DNA from 4 places in the Siminovitchia sp. FSL W7-1587 genome. Region 2 is predicted to be linked to each of the others. Evidence: predicted binding sites of a transcription regulator. Region 2 holds the regulator's gene; each other region holds the start of a gene.
What was found. The regulator LexA, encoded in region 2, represses DNA repair genes until DNA is damaged. The targets are predictions, from matches to a motif close to CGAACATATGTTCG.
Positions count from the first base shown of each region.

Region 1: the regulator LexA is predicted to act here: its motif matches at 3,316-3,329, upstream of parE (DNA topoisomerase IV subunit B).
Region 3: the regulator LexA is predicted to act here: its motif matches at 2,448-2,461, upstream of uvrB (excinuclease ABC subunit UvrB).
Region 4: the regulator LexA is predicted to act here: its motif matches at 1,815-1,828, upstream of NST31_RS07190 (DUF6434 domain-containing protein).

Region 1 covers NZ_CP150169.1:63,740-69,168, forward strand. Annotated here, with positions in the region: gene NST31_RS00345 (HesB/YadR/YfhF family protein) at 1-134, opposite strand, end outside; gene NST31_RS00350 (CapA family protein) at 174-1,304, opposite strand; gene plsY (glycerol-3-phosphate 1-O-acyltransferase PlsY) at 1,336-1,917, opposite strand; gene NST31_RS00360 (CoA-binding protein) at 2,414-2,827, shown strand; gene parE (DNA topoisomerase IV subunit B) at 3,368-5,347, shown strand; gene parC (DNA topoisomerase IV subunit A) at 5,344-5,429, shown strand, end outside.
Region 2 covers NZ_CP150169.1:221,554-226,982, reverse strand. Annotated here, with positions in the region: gene NST31_RS01085 (hypothetical protein) at 474-740, shown strand; gene NST31_RS01080 (stage II sporulation protein P) at 1,105-2,199, shown strand; gene lexA (transcriptional repressor LexA) at 2,278-2,898, opposite strand; gene NST31_RS01070 (hypothetical protein) at 3,052-3,237, shown strand; gene NST31_RS01065 (recombinase family protein) at 3,260-3,916, shown strand; gene NST31_RS01060 (DUF896 domain-containing protein) at 4,069-4,302, shown strand; gene tkt (transketolase) at 4,420-5,429, shown strand, end outside.
Region 3 covers NZ_CP150169.1:3,205,842-3,211,270, forward strand. Annotated here, with positions in the region: gene NST31_RS14980 (EAL domain-containing protein) at 160-1,875, opposite strand; gene NST31_RS14985 (aspartyl-phosphate phosphatase Spo0E family protein) at 1,939-2,133, opposite strand; cyclic di-GMP riboswitch class I at 2,227-2,308, opposite strand; gene uvrB (excinuclease ABC subunit UvrB) at 2,582-4,555, shown strand; gene uvrA (excinuclease ABC subunit UvrA) at 4,563-5,429, shown strand, end outside.
Region 4 covers NZ_CP150169.1:1,546,089-1,551,517, reverse strand. Annotated here, with positions in the region: gene NST31_RS07200 (PH domain-containing protein) at 1-313, shown strand, start outside; gene NST31_RS07195 (class I SAM-dependent methyltransferase) at 733-1,491, shown strand; gene NST31_RS07190 (DUF6434 domain-containing protein) at 1,941-2,510, shown strand; gene NST31_RS07185 (hypothetical protein) at 3,206-3,970, shown strand; gene NST31_RS07180 (DUF1266 domain-containing protein) at 4,138-4,848, opposite strand; gene NST31_RS07175 (hypothetical protein) at 5,248-5,429, opposite strand, start outside.

The sequences.
Region 1 (5,429 bases), 160 kb from region 2:
ATTCCCAGAGAAAAGCCTTCGTGAAACGGACCGGACCCTCCATATCTCACAAAAAAACGGATGTAATCTCCTTCGTTTAAGTCCAATTCCTGTTTAAACCATTGTGCAGCTTGATCAGTAACTTTAATTTGCATGTTGTAACCTCCTGTCTTGAGCCCAACCTGTCCAGTTGATCAAGGAATGTGCATGAATGTATTGATGCTTCTAGAGTTTTCATTTGTCCATCCGTGCTTTGCGGCCTGATCAATAGGAAAGACACGATAATTTTTTCTTCCTTCATTCGCAGTAAAAGTCGGATGAAAGTTTACTTTTTCTATAGTGGTCACTGTATTTCCCGGAATGCCAACCTTTTTTACGGTGATTTCAATCATTCCGCCAATGTCCCTGTAATTCAAATCTTGGCCAGATAAAAAATTGCCCAAGGAATAGACAACCATACCTTTTTTCCCGTCTTTTTGCTTTAAAAACTGTATGGGCTGAAGAACATGCGGATGATGTCCAAGAATGATGTCTGCTCCATTAAAAATGAATTCTTTTGCGAGCTCCTTTTGTGTTGCATTGGGTTGGCGGACATACTCATCCCCCCAGTGCAAAGCGACAACAACGACGTCTGCTTCTTTTTTCACTTTTTCAATATCAGAAAGAACGTTATGCTTCTCAAGCTTACTTACTAAATATTCTTTCCCATCGGGAACCCGTAGACCGTTAAAATGTTCAGCGTAGGCCAAAATGGCGATGCGGATTCCTTTTACTTCTACTATCCGAATCCGGGCTTTGTCTTCGGAGCTTTTAAAGGTTCCAGTATAATTCATGTTTTTCTTTTCATAATAACGGATGGCGTTTAAAATGCCGCTTTCTCCCTTATCAAGGGAATGGTTATTAGCTGTTGTGACAAAGTCAATCCCTGCATCCTGCAATGCATCTACAATTTCATGCGGGCTGTTAAAACGGGGATAGCCTGAAATGCCGAGTTCCTCTCCTCCCGGGATCGACTCCTGGTTGGCAATCAATAAATCTGGTTTTCGGAGTAACGGCTTGATGTGAGAAAACATCGGCGAAAAATCATAACCATTATGTGATCGCGCATCATTATACAACTTGTCGTGAATAAGAATATCCCCTATTCCGGCAATCGTGGCTTCCGTTTCGAAGCTTTTGGGTCGAAGATTAATCTCCTTAGCCGGCATAGTTTCAAAACCCTGATGAGGTGAATGTCGTTTCCGCTGTTCACTGCTCACCCCATAAAAAAATAATACGCTGGCCAGGCCCAAAAAAACGAGGAACAAATATACTTTATTTTTCATATAGAAAACCCGTCTTTCAGTCAATTGTTTGTTATATCCATTTCACTTTTGGCTCAGTTTTATCCCTTATTCGTTTTAAATTTGCCCTGTGCCTGTAAATGACAAACAGCTCCAGTGCTGAAACAACCAACACCAGCACCCAGTCACCAAGAATGATGCAATAAATAATGCCAAATAAGCCGGCCACCATTGAAGATAATGAAACATATTTTGATATTTTTAGAGTAAGTAAAAATCCGCTAACAAGAACAATAAATAGCCAATACTCATATCCCAAAAGAACGCCTGCCGATGTAGCGACAGCCTTTCCCCCGCGAAAACCGGCAAACACCGGGAATGTATGACCTAGCACCGCAAACACACCCGCGAGCAAAGGATGCATATCAACGCTAAACAGGGTGGGCAAAAACGTAGCAGCCGTTCCTTTTAAAATATCCGCTGCCGTAACGGCTATCCCGGCTTTTTTACCTAATACGCGAAACGTATTAGTCCCCCCTAAATTGCCGCTGCCGTGTTCACGGATATCAATTCCATAAAATACTTTTCCTACAATTAAACCGGAAGGAATAGAACCAATCAAGTATGATAATAACAAAACAACGATTTGCATCATCAGCATTTGCCCCTCTTTCTATTAATCCACAAAAATGCTTTTTTATCCCGCATTAACTGGCAGTACAATCCCCTGCTCCAAAAATCAAGGTAATACAGGAAGCGAGCAGCGAGGATCTACTGCCAGTAAAAGCCCGATTGGATCAACTAACAATCAGCAAATACCTTGCTGATTGAAGTTTCACATATCCCGCATTAACTGGCAGTATAATCCCGCTCTAAAAATCAAAGGTAATACAGGAAGTGAGCAGTGGTGATACAATGCCAGTAAAAGCCTGATTCGGCCAGTTTGACAGGACTAGGAAAAACTTCGACGGTATTGTCATCGAAGTAAAAGCCCGATTGGGTTAACTAACAACCAGGGAATACCGGCTGATTGAAGTTTCACTTTATTGTACCATGTCCCCATCATAATTGTGTATACGTAATCGCTTGCATGAAAAACAGGAGTGAATTACGATATGATTAAGACGAGACTTATTGAAGGAGGATATGAAATGGCGATAGAAAATCCAACAAGAGAAGAAATGGGACAAATTTTGAAAAAAGCAAAAAGAATAGCCGTTGTGGGCCTTAGTGATAATCCTGAAAGAACTTCATATATGGTATCAGAGGCAATGAAAGATGCTGGTTACGAAATCATCCCTGTTAATCCAACTGTAGATGAAGTGTTTGGCATCAAAGCTGTTGATTCATTAAAGGAAGTTGAAGGACATGTTGATATCGTCAATGTTTTTAGGCGTTCTGAGTTTTTGCCGGAGATTGCGAAAGAATTCGTTGAAATTGACGCAGATGTATTTTGGGCCCAATTAGGTGTGCAAAATGAAGAGGCGTATGAATTTTTAAAGGAAAAGGGCTATACTGTCATCATGGACAGATGCATTAAAGTGGAGCACGCCTTAACAAAATAAGCGCCACAGCGGGCATATGTTTAGTCTATAGTATTCGAAATCGCCAAGGCGTACCATTTTACACGCACTCTAAGCCTAATGTCGTTCACGCAAATCTTTTTGGAAACCTCCACAAGGCACGCAACCCGTCTTTGCTTGTTTCATATCAATTCAAGCAAACAGATCAACTGGTTGCGTGCTTTTTTGCAAATTTAAAAAATGTGGATGCTTGTCAGGCATTTGATACAAGAAGCTTTATAAATTCAAAGGAACGCAATGATTTGACTTTCCGTCCTGCTGAAGGACGGTCTTTTCATGTTCATCAAAGAAAATGAAAATGACAGAAGGGCGGCACTGATGAAACAGCAAAAAAAGAAGTAAGCCGGAAATAACACTTATGAACATTTCGGCAAACTCTTGAGACGTATAATCCCTTCACCATTTGCAAAAAGAGAGCTTCCGGATATACAATAAGACATGCTTGGAAAAATATGATATAGTACAATATGCGAACAAGTGTTTTATAACTGGAAAGCTCTATGAAAGAGGAGTCGTTTTATAATGAGTAAAAATATGACAACGATGGAATATAACGAAGATTCGATTCAAGTGCTGGAAGGGCTGGATGCTGTCCGAAAAAGGCCCGGCATGTATATAGGCTCCACGGATGCCCGCGGTCTTCATCACCTTGTTTATGAAATTGTCGACAACTCGGTGGATGAAGCTTTAGCAGGATATGGCGACCAAATTATCGTTACGCTGCATAAGGATCACAGTGTAAGCGTGGAGGATAAAGGGCGCGGTATGCCTACCGGAATCCATCAAACAGGCAAACCTACTACAGAAGTCATATTGACCGTTTTGCATGCAGGAGGGAAGTTCGGCCAAGGAGGATACAAGACGAGCGGAGGCTTGCATGGGGTTGGCGCTTCTGTTGTGAACGCACTCTCTGAATGGCTCATCGTAACGATTAAAAGAGATGGTGTTATATACGAACAAAAATTTGAAAATGGCGGAAAACCGGCCACAACGCTTGAGAAAAGGGGAACGACGAGGCAAACCGGAACCAAAATTCATTTTAAGCCCGACCCGGCTATTTTCAGTACAACCACGTTAAATTATGAAATCTTGAGCAGCAGGCTTCGGGAATCAGCATTTTTATTAAAAGGGCTCACAATTGAAGTCAATGATCTGCGCAGCGGGCAGCACGAAGTATTTTGCTATGAAAATGGCATTGAAGCTTTTGTGGAATACCTAAATGGAGAAAAAGATGCCCTTCATTCTGTCGTTTCATTTGAAGGGACGGCGAATGACATCGAGGTAGATTTTGCATTTCAATTTAATGATGGCTACGCCGAGAATATTTTGTCTTTTGTAAACCACGTCCGGACAAAAGACGGCGGAACACATGAGGTGGGCGCGAAAACGGCGATCACAAGAGCCGTCAATGATTTTGCGAGAAAAACAGGATTGCTGAAAGAAAAAGATAAAAACCTGGAAGGTTCGGATATCCGGGAAGGTTTGGCTGCTATCTTATCCGTAAGAATTCCAGAAGAATTACTTCAATTTGAAGGACAAACAAAAGGAAAGCTGGGAACAGCCGAGGCAAGATCCGCTGTTGATACGATTATATCGGAACAGCTGGCCTACTTCTTGGCCGAAAACCCCAATGTCAGCTCCATGCTTGTGAAAAAAGCGATTAAAGCGGCTCAGGCACGGGAGGCGGCAAGAAAAGCCAGGGAAGAGGCGAGAAGCGGAAAACGCAGAAGGAGATCCGACGCGTTGCTTTCAGGTAAACTGACGCCCGCCCAGTCGAAAAATCCGAAGAAAAATGAGTTGTATTTAGTGGAAGGAGATTCGGCGGGCGGTTCGGCAAAGCAGGGAAGAGACCGCAGGTTCCAGGCAGTTCTCCCGCTGCGCGGCAAGGTGGTCAACACGGAAAAAGCGAAGCTTCAGGATATATTTAAAAATGAAGAAATCAATACGATTATCCATACGATCGGCGCAGGCGTCGGACCTGAATTCAATCTTGAAGACGTCAATTACGATAAAGTTATCATCATGACCGATGCCGATACGGACGGAGCCCATATTCAAGTATTGCTTCTTACCTTTTTTTACCGTTATATGAAACCCTTGATTGAAGCCGGAAAAGTATTTATTGCGCTCCCGCCCCTTTATAAAGTAAGCAAAGGAACTGGAAAAAAAGCGATTGTCGAATACGCATGGACAGACGATGAATTGGCAGATGTAACAAAAAAGGTCGGCAAAGGATATATGTTGCAAAGATATAAAGGTCTTGGTGAAATGAATCCCGATCAACTGTGGGAAACGACGATGAACCCGGAAACAAGAACGCTGATCAGGGTGCTGATTGATGACGCGGCAAGTGCGGAAAAACGTGTGACGACGCTAATGGGGGACAAAGTGGAACCACGGAGAAAATGGATTGAAAACAATGTTCAATTCGGCATGCAGGACGACATGAATATACTTGAAAATGAGAACTTGACATCAGAAGGGGGAGCTGTTGATTTATGACGGCAATGGAAAGATTTCAAGATTTGCCTCTTGAGGAAGTACTGGGTGACCGATTTGGCCGTTACAGCAAGTATATTATTCA
Region 2 (5,429 bases):
ACATAAAAAATATTTCTATCGTAAGTCTTAACATCTCCTACGGGGTGTTTTTATTTTTTCATACAAAGGTACAATATTGAAGATAGTGCGCGCTTTATGATCGATGCAGCCAGCGACGATTTATTATTTCACCTCTACCATAACAGATATATTGTCAAGCATACTGCCTTTCCTATACAGGAGGGGTTTTTGTTTTGCATAAAAATTTTTTTCACGAGCGGGCCGGCTTTGGGAGCTTAAAATAGAATCATTGCCACTACGGTCATATAAACCACTAGCTAAACACACAAGCTGTTTGAACAATTAAAAGTTTGTGAAGCTTTACTATGATAGGGTTTTAGTAACCTGCGCATGTCATTTTTTAAACGCAGTTGACATTGTTTTAGATTAGATTAAAAAATACCGAAACGAAAAAAATACTTGCCCAAAAATGATAAGATTCCTATAGACGGAATAAGGATGGAGGTAATAAGATGCTTAAAAAACCTTTTATATTGATGTTGCTTTCCGGATTCATGTTTACTGCTTCTTCAAGTGAGTGCGAAGATGTGCAATCCGTTGACGATAATGGGTCTTTACATATAAAAGCTAATACAAAACAAGCAATTGATCCGGAGTTGGCAAGCTTGCAAGAGCCAACCATTGGAGAAGCAACTGTCGAAGAACCTTTTAGCGAAAAGAAAAATAAAAAGCAATCGCCCGACAATAACGAAACATCCATGATGAACGAGACAGACTAAATGTTGCCCGTCCCCTTCTTGACTATGAACTTTGCAATCGCCCCGCAACCCTTGTATCAAGTCTTTCATCATTACATTATATTTCAAAATTTTCCATAAATGAAAGCCGTTTACAGGTACTTAACATGTAATGGGATGTTCGTAAAAGTGGTAAATCTATTAATTGTTTGGACACGAGCGAACAGTTTGATCTACTAAAAAATTCCTAATGTATAAAAGAATAGATTGTTTTTTAAACACCGTGGGCCCCTATGGGGCTTTTTTTATTTTCCGAAGTTTATAGGTATGAACAACTTTTTAATCATAGACTCTATCAACGCTCATATAAATGGTATTACAAAATCTTTCTTAAAGGATGAACCCGATGTTCAAATTCGCAGCAAAATCTTTTGCAACGGTTGTCGCACTTTTTTGCCTAATTTCGGCAATTGCCTTTTCAAGTGTAAAAATCAGCTTATTGTCCTTCATAGGTGATGATCCGTCAAGAACAGAAACTTTCCTATATGTCATGTCGTTGGAAAACCACGCTTTACAATCCGTTATTCCCGAAGGTTTTGAACAGACTTTGGGCAGAGATATTCTCGAATTATTTACGAACATCAATCTGCGGAACATGAAGACATTTTTAATTAGTGAGATTCCGGGACTGCATGCAGCGACCCCAAAAATTATTGTGGCTGGAAAAGGGACTGATTTTACGAATCTTCCGATTGAATCCCCGCCTCCGGATGATTTGGATGTTTGGGAAGAGAGTGATGATTCTGCGGAGGAATCTCCGCCGACAAAAGAACAGACAACAATAGATAAGCCCGTTGTTTTTATCTATTCTTCACATAATACGGAGTCATTTCTTCCTCTTCTTCCAAATGTAACGGATCCAAACCGCGCGTGGCACAAAGAGAAAAATGTGACACTGCTAGGAAAAAGATTGGGAGAAAAACTGGGAGAAAAGGGAATTAGTACGTTGGTGAATGAGGTCGATATTCAGGCGCTTTTGAAAAAAAGAAATATGAAATTCTTTCAATCATATGAGCTTTCACGTGAGATTGCCGTGGAAACGATGAAACAAAAAGAGGAAGTCCGCTTTTATTTTGATATTCATCGAGATTCGCAGAGAAAAGGGGTTACGACTGCGACAATTAACGGAAAAACGTATGCCAAGCCGTATTTTGTGATCGGACAGGAACATCCGAACTATCAGAAAAACCTGGAATTCGCAACACGATTGCATCATTCTATTCAAGAAAAATATCCCGGGCTGTCAAGAGGGGTTTTTGGAAAAACGAAGGCAGACGGGAATGGAGTATACAACCAAGATTTAACCGAAAATGCGCTCTTGATCGAGATTGGCGGGGTGGATAATACGTTGGAGGAACTCTATCGTACAGTCGATGTATTGGCGGAAGTGTTTAGCGAATATTATTGGGGTGAAGCAAAGGAAGCGGGCACAAATAAGTGAGCAAAAAATAAGCGGCTCAATGCGATACGGGGGATTGGGCCGCTCGTGCGTCGTGTATGGATAGCGAAGGAGGCTTGATCAATGGACAAAGCGCCTGTATAAGGCGATCACTTTTCCCAAAATGACGACATTGGATACGATAATGGGCTCCATACTCGCGTTTTCCGGTTGAAGTCTGAAATAGCCGTTTTCTTTATAAAACCTTTTGACTGTCGCTTCGTCTTCTTCGGTCATTGCGACGACAATATCTCCGTTGTTGGCCGTTTTTTGTTGGCGCACGATGACAAAATCACCATCATGAATCCCGGCTTCTATCATACTTTCACCTACGATTTCCAGCATGAATACTTGCTCGTCTGCCGGAACAAGTGATTCCGGAAGCGGATAGTAATCTTCAATATTCTCAACTGCTGAAATCGGCAGCCCGGCAGTGACTTTACCGACAAGCGGAACATTGACCGTTTTTTGAACGATTGTTTCCTCATTCTGGTTTAAAACTTCAATGGCTCTCGGTTTTGTCGGATCGCGCCTGATAAGGCCTTTGCTTTCCAGCCTGGCGAGATGCCCGTGTACAGTGGAGCTTGATGCGAGGCCAACCGCTTTCCCAATCTCGCGAACAGACGGAGGATAGCCCTTTTTTTTCACTTCATCTTTTATAAAGTTTAATATGTCTTCTTGCCTTTTTGTAAGTTTTGACACCTTTTCACACCCTTTTTCCCGTGATGAATTGACCTTATTATAGCATGCGGTTTTTCATTAAGCAAACATGGGTTCGTAATTTTATTGACACAAACAGGTGTTCCTATTATAATGTTTTTTAGATGCGAACAAACTTTCGGGGAGGGAATATGAATGATTGCGTCCGTATGGAAACATTATTCATTCGTCATTATCTTTTTTATACTGTCATTAATTATGGGATTAGTCATGATATTCAGTTGGGAACAAGAGAATACTTCCTTGAAAACTGTCGAAGCAAATGTATACAATGATCTACAAGATCAAAGTGAAATGACAATGAATCAAAAAAATAGATGACTTTTGTTTTGGGGTTGAAAAAATGCATGCCATTATTTACTGCAGGGTCAGTACAAACAAACACACACAGGAAACCTCATTGGAAAGACAACAGGAAGAACTTGTGCAAGCGGCAAAAATGTGGGGGTTTGATGTAAGTGACATCATTCTCGACAAAGCGAGCGGCTATGACTTAAACCGTCCCGGCGTACTTGATATGCTCGACAAAATAGAAGGCGATAAAATTGGTGCTGTCCTGATCCAGGATGAAACGAGGCTTGGACGGGGCAATGCCAAAATAGCCCTCATGCATGTTCTTCTTAAGCAAGGTGTAACATTGTACAGCCTGTCTCATAACGGAGAACTGCAAATATCGGAAACAGACTCCATTCTATTGGATATTGTGGCGATGATCGAAGAACATCAGAGGAAATTGCATAATATCAAAATTAAACGGGGCATGAAGAGAGCCGTTTCCAAGGGCTATCAACCGGAGAAAAACTTGAAAAACCAGGGGAACCAGCATGGGCGTGAAAGAATAGAGGTCCCGGTGGAAGAAATCATTCGCCTTAGACAAAACAATATGACCTTTGAAGAGATAGCTGCCATGATGAGGGGGTTCGGTTTCAAAGTTTCCAAAGCAACGGTACATAGACGATACAAAGAGTTTATGGAGCAGGAGGATAATCAGGGTCCATGACAGTGTTGTCCACTGTTGTCCATCTCTGACATTGCGAACTCTAGCTTCATGTAGATAGTGAGATTCATCTATCAGTCAGGGGCTTATAGATTGTTTTCACCCATCGCTTTTAGTAAACTGGAGCTAACTTAACGTAAAAAAGGAGTTTGAGTATGCTTTCAAAAGAAAAGCTCGCCAGGATTAATGCGCTAGCCCGAAAAGCGAAAGAAAAAGGCCTGTCCAAGGAAGAAGCAAAGGAGCAGTCGAGACTTCGCGGCGAATATTTAAAAGCGTTTCGCTCTTCCATGAAACAGACAATTGAACAAGTAAGGGTGTTTGATTCTACGGGACAAGAAGTAACGCCTGAAAAACTTCGCTCTATCCAGCTAAAGAAAAAACTTCATTAAAATTTCTTTACAAACATCGACCCGCTTCGATGTTTTTTTATACTCAAAAGTTGTGAAAATGCAAAAATATCTTTATGATATGTTATAGAACAAAATGGGAAAGGAAGAGATATTTAGATGCATAACAACAATGTGGCCGAGATTGACGCGCTGGCCATCAATACAATTAGAACGCTGTCAATCGACGCAATTGAAAAGGCGAATTCAGGTCATCCCGGCTTGCCGATGGGAGCAGCACCCATGGCCTATACATTATGGGCAAAATATATGAACCACAATCCAAAAAATCCCGAATGGTTCAACCGCGACCGTTTTATTTTATCAGCGGGTCACGGTTCAATGCTTTTATACAGTCTCCTTCACTTGTCAGGTTACGACCTTAAAATGGAAGACATTAAACATTTTAGACAATGGGGAAGCAAAACGCCTGGACATCCGGAATATCGGTATACACCTGGGGTAGAGGCGACAACGGGGCCGCTGGGACAAGGAATCGGAATGGCGGTTGGTATGGCCATGGCTGAACGCCATTTGGCGGCTGTTTACAATAAAAAAGATTACAATATTGTCGACCACTATACATATACACTCTGCGGTGACGGGGATTTAATGGAAGGGGTGGCTTCCGAAGCCGTTTCACTGGCAGGTCATCTCAAGCTTGGAAAGTTGATTGTATTGTATGATTCCAACGATATCACCCTTGATGGGGATCTGGACAAATCATTTTCGGAAAATGTAGGTGCCAGGTTTGAAGCATGCGATTGGCAATATATCCGTGTTGAAAACGGAAATGACCTTGAGCAGATTTCCGAAGCCATTGAACTAGCCAAAGCCGATCATACTCGCCCGACTTTGATTGAAGTAAAGACCATTATCGGCTACGGAGCCCCAAATAAGTCCGGTAAATCAGATGCCCACGGGGCCCCGCTCGGTGAAGCGGAAATGAAGCTTACAAAAGACTATTACAAATGGACATATGAAGAAGATTTTTATGTTCCTAAAGAAGTATATGAACATTTTGAAGAAACAGCGATCAAACGCGGAACTCGAAAAGAGGCAGAGTGGCGAACGCTCTTTGAAAGCTATAAAGCCGCTTTCCCTGAACTTGCCAGGCAATTGGAAGGCGC
Region 3 (5,429 bases), 1.5 Mb from region 2:
GATCTCAGGCCTTTGGTGTATTTTTATCAGAGGGACTTAGAGTTGGCAGACTAAGCAAACTTCCTCGTATAGCAACGTCTGCATGGGCCCAACGCTCCGGCTGCTTGCAGTTTCGCTGTATCTCATAGTAGAGGGCTCCCGCTTAAACGGCCGCTCGTGTTATAGCAATCTTGTTTCCACTTCTTTTTCTTTTAAGACCGCCTTGTCTTTTAGAAACATGTTGGCGATTTCCTTGCCGGCGATGGAGCGGCTGAACAGAAAACCTTGCACTTCATTGCAGCCGTATTTTTTTAGGAGTTGATATTGGGCACTCGTTTCCACTCCTTCTGCGATTACTTTTTTTTGCAGCCCTTTCGACAATTCAATGATAAATTTAACAATCATCTCATCTTCAACACTGTGAACGATGTTATGTATAAAGGATCTGTCGATTTTGATCGTATGGAATGGATACTGCTTTAAATAGTGTATGGATGAAAAGCCTGTGCCATAATCGTCCAAAGCAATGCTGATGCCCATTTCCGCCAGTTTTTCCAGTTGCTTTCGGATGAGTTCGCTTGATTTTAACAAGGAACTTTCCGTTAACTCCAGTTCAATGGAAGAAGGTGGTACAGAATAATCTTTCAAGCACTGCCTTATCCTGTCTATTAGGTCATTTTTCAAAAAGCTTTTTGCTGACAAGTTTATGGAAATTTTATGAAAAGGGACCTGCTCTTTTTTCCATTGCTGGATTTGTTGGCAAACCGTACGGATAACAAAGTCATCAATGAGTTGAATGACTTTCCCGTTTTCTTCGGCCATCGGAATAAATGTTGCGGGTGCCACATTCCCTTTGCAGGGATGCTCCCAACGGACAAGCGCCTCGGCTCCAATCGCTTTTTGAGTAAGGACATCAATTTTTGGTTGGTATTCTACATAAAGCTCTTCATTTTGTATGGCCTTTAGCAAGTCGGCTTCCAATTCAAATTTTTTCAGTGTTTCTGCTTTCATCTCGGGCAAATAAAATTGGAAGTTTCCGTTTCCCCGTTCTTCAGCATGTTTCAAAGCAATTCGCGCTTTTTTAAACAATGTTTGAAAATTTTTCCCGTCATAAGGAAACATGCTTCCCCCGATTGTTGCTGTAAATTGAAGATCTTGATGGTTTATGGTGAAGGGGGTTTCAATATGATTGATCAGCTTTTGAGCATCGGAAATGTATTGGTCGTAAGTGTCTGGCTCTGTCCCTTTTAGAAGAATGCCAAGAGTATTTTCTTCGATGCGGAAAACGATATCGTCGTTCTTTTCGTTATTGGTCATATGAGAAACGATTGATTGAATCACTTTTTCTCCTGCTTCAAGTCCGTATACATCAATCACATCATCTAGTTCATCAATGGTTACATAAAAAAAAGCAAAGGTGTCATTTTTATCCACATGTGAAAGCCGTTGATTGACATATTTCTTGGCATGATAATAGCCTGGTTCGCCTTTTAAATAATTAAGCTTTTGGCATGTTTTCAGCTCGATGATGACGACAACTCCTAATAAATCATCATCAATGGATAACGGAATAAATGTAAACTCAGTGTTCAACTGTTGATTGTCAGGGCCTTTGACCGTTGCCTCACTAATGAGGATGGATTCGTCAGCGGCCTTATTCACTTTAAAATATGAAAAAATATGATCAAATATGTTTAGAGCAGATGGATTTTCAATGTCTGCTATATGTAGCAGTTCATGCCCTTTTTGATTGCAAAAAATGATGTTGCCCTTATGGTCAAAAAGGCAAATTGCATGTTCGGAATGCTGGAATGCAATAGAAAAAGCTTCTTCCAAGTTTATGGGCGGCCTGCGTATTTGCCGCCTTTTCCATGTAACTAGCTTCTTAAAGTTCAATGTTGCCCCTTCTTTCCATACTACGCTAATATCGGATCACCTTGCAGAATACAAAGAGTGTCATTATTGTGTTTGATCCATCGCTTGTTTTAATAATTCCTTTTGTTTCAGGTTTAATAATTGGTCGAGTTCTTGACTAAGCTTAACCGTTTTAGCGGCTGTTAGGCCAAATTTTCGCGCACTTCTAATCATTTGTTTCTTCTTAATATAAATGGAGTAATCAATAAAAGGTTTTATAGTCGTGTCACCTCCAAACAAAAAAATCCACCCGATAGAAAAGGTGGATTTTTATTGCATGGAAAAAGTGAACAAAATGATACAATAGTTCCGTCATTTCCAGATCCATCCTTCTTCGGTAACCCGGCTGCCATAGATTTCCCGTAGGCCCGTGGCTTTGCGTCCCTGATTTTCATCAAGTTTGCCATTATCGAAAGGTAGTCATATGTACCCACATTTTAACACCCCATTTTTTTATTTACAACGAAAATTGCCGAAATTTATAATAAATGGTCGAAAATGGTATAGTCTTTTAGGCCTGCCCTTTTCAAACGGCTCTGTATGGCAATGTCATACGAAAATATGTTCGGCCAAACTGTTTACGAAGGCGCATGTTGTGTTAAAATGAATGTATGTGAATCATATCCATTACCTTTCCGATTAACAGTCGGAAGATCATATAGATAGCAGATAAAGGGAGGATGCGGCTTTGATCAACCAGTTTGATATCGTATCGAATTATAAGCCGTCCGGCGATCAGCCAAAGGCGATTGCTCAGCTTGTGGAAGGAATTCGTTCCGGAAAAAAATATCAGACGCTTTTGGGGGCAACAGGAACGGGAAAAACGTTTACGGTGTCGAATGTCATTAAGGAAGTAAACAAACCGACACTCGTCATTGCCCATAACAAGACGCTCGCCGGTCAGCTTTATAGTGAGTTTAAAGAGTTTTTTCCTAACAATGCTGTTGAATATTTTGTCAGTTTCTATGATTATTATCAACCTGAGGCCTATGTTCCCCAGACAGATACATTTATTGAAAAAGACTCCAGTGTCAATGATGAGATCAACAGACTCAGGCACTCGGCGACGTCAGCTTTATTTGAGCGGAAAGATGTCATTATTATTGCGAGTGTTTCCTGTATTTACGGACTCGGTTCCCCGACAGAATACCGTGAGCACGTCCTTTCTCTCCGGACAGGAATGGAGATTGAAAGAAACAATCTGCTTCGCAGGCTGGTGGATCTACAATACGCGCGCAATGATATTGAATTTACAAATGGAACTTTTCGGGTTCGTGGGGATGTCGTCGAAATTTTCCCGATTGCGCGAGAAGAACAATGCATACGGGTGGAATTTTTTGGAGATGAAATCGACCGGATTCGAGTGGTCGACGCCCTCACGGGGGAAATAGTGGGAGACAGAGAACATGCCGCTATTTTTCCGGCTTCCCACTATGTGACAGCGGAAGATAAATTGAGAATTGCCATTAAGAATATAGAAGAAGAACTGGAAGAGCGTTTAGCCGAGCTGCGTGCGGAAGATAAATTGCTCGAAGCCCAGCGTCTAGAACAAAGAACCCGGTATGATTTGGAAATGATGCGGGAAATGGGCTTTTGCTCAGGGATTGAAAACTATTCCCGTCATTTAACGCTCAGACCGCCAGGCGCAACGCCATACACGTTGCTCGACTATTTTCCAGATGACTTCCAAATAGTCATTGACGAATCACACGTAACACTCCCGCAAATCCGCGGCATGTATAATGGAGATCAGGCAAGGAAGCAGGTGCTCGTTGATCACGGTTTCCGCCTCCCGTCAGCCTTAGATAACCGGCCGCTCAAGTTTGAAGAGTTTGAGCAGTACATCCACCAGGTTATTTTTGTGTCGGCCACACCAGGCCCTTATGAACTGGAAAAAACACCCAAAATGGTGGAGCAAATTATCCGTCCGACCGGACTGTTGGATCCAACCATTGATGTCCGGCCAATTGAGGGCCAAATTGATGATTTGCTCGGCGAAATTCAGGATCGGGTTGCCAAAAACGAGCGTGTCCTTATTACGACGCTGACGAAAAAAATGTCGGAAGATTTAACGGATTATTTGAAGGATGTAGGGGTCAAGGTACAGTATTTGCACTCGGAGATAAAAACACTTGAGCGAATAGAAATCATACGGGATTTACGTGTCGGCAAATTTGATGTCCTTGTCGGTATCAACTTGCTCCGGGAAGGGCTTGATATTCCGGAGGTATCGCTTGTAGCTATTCTTGATGCCGATAAGGAAGGATTCCTCCGTTCCGAGCGTTCACTGATTCAAACAATCGGCCGGGCCGCTCGGAATGCGAACGGCCATGTGATCATGTACGCCGACAATGTGACAGACTCGATGAAAAAAGCGATTTCCGAAACAAAGCGGAGGCGCGCCATCCAAGAAGAGTACAATCGAAAACATGGCATTATCCCAACAACCATTCAAAAAGATATTCGCGACGTCATTCGCGCGACGGTTGCGGCTGAAGACAGCGCAGAATACGAATATCAAACGGAAAAACTATCGAAAAACGAAAAAGAAAAGCTGATTGCTTCAATGGAAATAGAAATGAAAGAAGCAGCCAAAGCGCTTGATTTTGAAAGAGCGGCACAGCTTCGAGACGCTATTTTGGAGCTAAAAGCGGAAGGATGAAACGACGATGGCACTTGATAAAATAGTTGTTCAAGGCGCACGGGCCCATAACTTAAAAAATATTGATGTCACAATCCCGAGAGATAAATTGGTAGTTGTAACGGGATTATCAGGCTCCGGGAAATCTTCGCTTGCATTCGATACGATTTATGCAGAAGGTCAAAGACGCTACGTGGAATCACTTTCTGCTTATGCACGGCAGTTCTTGGGACAAATGGATAAGCCTGACGTCGATGCAATCGAAGGGCTGTCTCCGGCGATCTCGATTGACCAGAAGACGACGAGCCGGAATCCGCGCTCCACTGTCGGTACGGTGACAGAGATTTATGATTATTTGCGTTTGCTGTTTGCCCGAATCGGCAAACCTGTATGTCCGATTCACGGAATCGAAATTACGTCGCAAACGATTGAGCAAATGGTTGATCGAATCATGGCGTATCCAGAGCGCACACGACTTCAAGTACTGGCGCCTGTCGTTTCTGGACGCAAGGGAACCCACGCTAAGGTGCTGGAAGAGATTAAAAAGCAGGGCTTTGTTCGTCTCAGGGTTAATGGTGAAACGCTTGATCTCAGTGAAGAAATTCGCCTGGAAAAAAATAAAAAACACTCTATCGAAGTCATAGTTGACCGCATTATTGTTAAAGAGGGGGTGGAAAGCCGTCTGGCAGATTCCCTCGAAACGGCCCTCGGCCTTGGGGATGGAAAAGTCATCATTGATGTCATTGGAGAAGAGGAACTGCTTTTTAGCGAACAGCTCGCATGTCCGGAATGCGGTTTTTCCATTAATAAGCTGGAACCGCGCATGTTTTCTTTCAACAGTCCATTTGGAGCGTGCCCAGATTGTGACGGACTCGGCTCCAAGCTCGAAGTAGAT
Region 4 (5,429 bases), 1.3 Mb from region 2:
AAAGTTTACGATTGGGGAGCAATCTATTTCTGTTGATATTAACAAAAAAGAAGGAAAAGCGATTGCAGATTTGTATAAATCATTGGTAGCTATTTCACAAATCCAAGATACAAATAAGCGAATGAAGAAATTTGCAAAAGATAGTTTGCAAGTATCGAAGTCCCTCTTTGAGAATAATCGTTTCCATGAAGGGCTTATCTCAAAAGAATTTGAACAAGCGGCAACATTTGCCTTTGATTGGTATAAAACGACGTATGAAGAAAACACACAAAAAGACTTTGGGGACGTTTTTGAAAAATATATTCAAAATTAATGATACATTGTTTTATCTAGTCCGTGTTTGGCGAACTTTTTGATGAAGCATAATATGCTGTTGCGGTGTCCGATATGATGATGGCTTTTCAAACTATGCTTTGAATACATAAAAAGTTCACATCAAAATGTTCACAAAATACCACAACTACCTAGAGCTGGATTGTTTATATATCGGCGCGGATAGGTAGTGGATTTTAGATGAAAGAGTGATTCTTTTGTGGGTCACTCTTTTAATATGTACCCTTCAGCTTCATGGTTTTTCAATAGCTTTATCATTAAACTATATCAAAAATTGTGTATATTCAAAAAAAGAGAGGGGTTCATGATAATCGTCGGCTCTTTATATTCAGGTAACAAGAATAAGGTGCGAAAAGTCATTCAATGAGCTTTTCCGCATATAAAATCGGAGGAATTGCATTGTTTAGTTATTATGGTGAACTCAGTACAGAGCTTTATAATGTTACAAAGCCTATTGGCTATTCAGTAGATGGTGATATTGAATATTACCTTGAAAGATTAACAGGTACGAATGGGAAGATACTGGAAGCAGCAGTGGGTTCAGGGCGGTTTTTAATACCTTTGCTGGAGAAAGGATATACTGTTGACGGCATTGACTATTCGCCTGCCATGTTAGATTCTTGCAGGAAGCGCTGTACAGAAAGAGGGTTACATCCGAATCTGTATGAAGGGAACTTACGCAGTTTTCAATTGCCTTCAAAATACGAAGCGATTGTCATACCTACGGGTTCATTTTGTTTGATTGAGAAATTAGAGGATGCCAAAAATGCCCTTACATGTTTTTATAACCATCTTATACCTGGAGGGCGTGTCATCATTGACCTGCTCTTTCCTGTTCAGTGGCGTACAGGAGAAACATCCACTTCCACTTTTCCTTTTTCCGATGAAGAAGGTATTTTATTAGAAAGCAAATCGATTGAAATAAATTGGGTAGATCAATATACTTTAACGCACTTAAAATATGAAAAATGGAAAAAAGGCAAGTTAGTGGACACTGAATTACAAAGATTTGCCATCCGGTGGTATGGAATAGAGGAGTTCAAACTGATTTTGAAAAATGTTGGTTTCTCTGAAATCACTTGCTCCGCTGATTATGATTACATGAAGGAGCCAACGAAAGAAACGCAATTGATTACATTTGAAGCTGTACGTAAATAGTTGAGAACATCAAGTTGTTTTGGAAAGCAAAAAAACCTTTGGATTTTTGAGTCGAGCAGTACAAAATTCAAGGGTTTTTTACCGTTGGTGGACACTGATCATGAGTTCTTTTTTTGAATGGACTGATATGGCTTAGCTCAAAATCAGTTTAAACCTTTCATTTTACGATAAGTGGCATGTCGGCTCAGACTAAGGTTTCCATTGTTCGGCATGGCCAGACTTGGGCACTCCACATCGTTGACAAGAGGCTGCGTTAAAGCCCTATAAACAACATGAAGGCAAATGTAAAAACCTTTCATTTCACACGGTTTTCATGTTTTTTGCGAATATTCGTTAGTTTTCAGCTTATGTCCCAGCGTTTTTTGGAAACGGATTTATTTGTAACGTTTTTTGCAAAATGGGAACTTACGTTCTATAATGTGTATGAAGTAAATGTGGAGGGAAAATGTATGAGACCTAGTCTAACGAAAAATACAAGCGTGGAAAGTTTTAAAGATTTCTATTGGTTAAAGGAAGAATTACAATCTTTTTGTAGGGAAAATGGAATAAGTGCCTCTGGTTCTAAGATAGAAATTTCCGATAGGATTGAAACATTTCTTCGGACAGGGGAGATAAAAAAAACTGCGAGAAAATCAAAAACGAATAAGAAGGTGCAACCTCAAGCAGATCTAAGTCTTGATACAGTCATTATGGAAAACCATCGCTGCAGCCAGCATGTAAGAGCATTTTTTAAATCGGTAATCCCCAACTTTCATTTTTCCACTTATATCCAAAACTATTTTAAGAACAATGTCGGAAAAACATATCGTGATGTAGTAGACGCTTGGTATGAGGAAGAGGAACGAAAGAAAGACCCTTCGTACAAGAAAAACATTGCACCTCAATTTGAATATAATCAATTTATACGCGACTTTTTTGCTGATCCGAAAAATAAAGGAAAAAGCCGTAAAGAAGCGATTGCAGCCTGGAATGTAATCAAGCAATTTCCCGGAAGCAATAAATATATGTCTAATCATTAGTTGAGCATTTTTCAGCATATTTTATTGACGTGATTTGACTTTTGCCAGGCAAAAAACAAGCATTTGGTTGACTCGTTCAGCAAATGCTATTTGTTTGTCCTAATACCGAGCAGTTAGTTGCTCGACCCTTGAAGTGTCAGAAGGTTCCGTCACTAACGATAAAACAAAGACGGCCTCATGCTCTTTTAATAAATATGCGGCTTTAAGCCGCGCCCATTCATTGAATATATTTTCATGGTAGTGTATAAGCCATATCATTGAGGGGCTTTTGGCGATGATTGTGTCTTGAACGATACTTGTGTTGCCGTCATGAACATATCCGAAACCTAACAAATCGGTTTCACGAATACTTGTTCATTTGGAAACAAATCTTGTTTCATAGATATGATTTGCTGAGTCCGCTTAATTCTTCAATATCCTCTTTCCGCATCCTTGAACGTCTCCTAAACGCTCATATATCCACTTTTATTTCGTTCCAATTTTAGATGAAACGTAAGCTAGCCTGACAAATGGTTCGGATAAAAGACGGCTGCTAAAATAGTGTTTGCCAGAAAGTTTCAGGGGTAAATGAAAAGCAAGAACAGAAGAGAAAACCTAGTTTAGAAAAATACAGAAATATAAATGTAACATTTGTAACCTAAATGAAATATTTGTGATAATATATAAACATGGGAAATGTAAAAAGGAGGAGACCGATGAAAAAGTTTTATGCTATTGTATTGATGTCTGTATTTTTGTTAGCTGCTAGTGCATTCCATTACTCGGGGACAAAAAGTGATGTAAAAGCTACTCAAGTAGCAGAAGAAATGGCAGTTAGGGACCTCCAAAAACCGGCGGAAAATACGAAACCAGAAGAAAAAGTACTTGATACAACAGCCATAACTGCAAAAATATCAACGGCTACAGAGGAAACGAATAAACAAGCAGAAAAAGTAGAACCTGAAGAAAAGGCAAAACCTGAAGAAAAGACAGTGGATGCCGTAAAAAAAGAAGAAACAACTCCAGCGGTTAAAGAAGAGACAAATAAACAAACAGCAAAAAATGAACATAACACCAATCCAGAACAAGTAAATGAAGGAAAAGATACATCTGCCGAAGATGAGATCATTATTGACGGTACTAAATATGTTCTGGTTATGGATGAGAATAAACATCCCAATTTAAGTGATATCATCATTGCCGTACGAAATCATGGTGCAAAACTATACGCTATTCCTGATAGTGATGTATTTATCATCATAAAGGATCAGAATCCTATTGCTTATATGAGTGCCGGAGTTTTAGAGGCTCTTCCGGACTATGCGGAATTGGTAAAAGATATGTTAACAAATAGATATGAGGGGTTTAAGGAGAATGTCGACCTAGCCATACAAACAGGGGAAACGGTGCAGGTGAATTGGGGATCAACAGGGTACCATATCGAGTTAAAAGATGGATGGTTAATCGTTAACTATTTTTAAAGATAAAAACCCTTGAATTATTTGAAAAAATTCAAGGGTTTTTACGTTTCGGCAGACGAATATGGTTGTAACAAGTCCGGTTTCTAAGGGTTATTTTTTTGCACATAACATCACTGTTCAGGCACACCATTCATTGCGCGCAACATTGTATGATCGACGAAGGCTCATCAGATAGACAATTTCCCTTGCTTGTGAAGGGATTCCCCTTTATCAGGGAGCAGGTTCTGGTGCCATACCACTTTATCGACTAATGTATTGCTAGCAAACAAGCTCATAGCCCCGTTAAAAATATGCCTGGCTTTCTTCATTTCCGGATCGGATTGGCTAAAAGCGTATCCTGCGGCAAAAGCTGTCATATAATCCTCCCAATTGTTGTAATGGCTCTGTAGACGCCTGGCTATTTCTATTTTGGTTTTCCAAGCTGTTTCGCTTGTTACATACCCATAAACAGGGCCGATTCGGCTTAAAAAAATGGCCCATCCTCCTCCAAACGCAGCAATGTCTCCCGAAGGCAGTTGCGGAAGGAATTTATCAACAACCGCCCTTCTGGCATAGTCGGGGTGGTTCGTTGATGTTTCCATATATCTTTTGCGTGAGGCATCCGTCAAAGCCGACAGATGAGCATGTATTTGTCTATATTCATCACGATAACCGTCATCCAGCAACCAGCGAATGGTGCTTTTGAATGATGCCGCATCGGTAATGTTCCAAGCGAGAAGAGCATTTTTCATAACCTGTTTTCGCAGCCAGCGTTCTGCCTTATGAAATTCATAGACATAATAGTAGTGGCCGAGAACACTGTCCGTACATATGGTAGAGAGGCAGCGGAAATATAACTCCAACTGCTTCCTTTTTTTGCGGCTGTATTGATGTAACATGAGTAACTCCTTTCTAAGTTGATAAAACTCGTCTAACCTTCCATATTTTCCAGGCATTCCACAGTAAAAGGATGAGCAACAGGTCTGTAGAATACGGATGTAGATCAAAAAGCAGCGAAACAATCAAGTAAAGACAAATATAAAACCAGGTTAATCTTAAAAACAGGAATGAGTGAAACAAGAAATCGTCTCGGAGCGGTTGCTTCCGTTCTGCAGGATCGAGGGTCTTGCCGTACGCATTCTCCGCAATACACCAGTGGATATATGATCGAAAATGGAGCTTGTTTATTGCTAATGTCTCCTTTATCAACTCTCGGCCATCTGCCGTATTACCCAGCGCTAAATGGCAACGACCAGCCAAGACCAGCACATTTTGGTCCTTGTTCCCTTCGTCTTTGCTCAGAAGATGCATGCAGTCGGCAAGGGCGGCCTCATACTCCTGCTGATCATAGTAAAGCAGGGCACGCTGCCAATATCCATCAGGATCTCGGGCTGAAGAGCGATGACGCGGGTGAAGCATTCCAACGCCTCATCGGGCTTCCTTATTTCCAGATAATATTTCCCTCTCATTAATTCCAGAT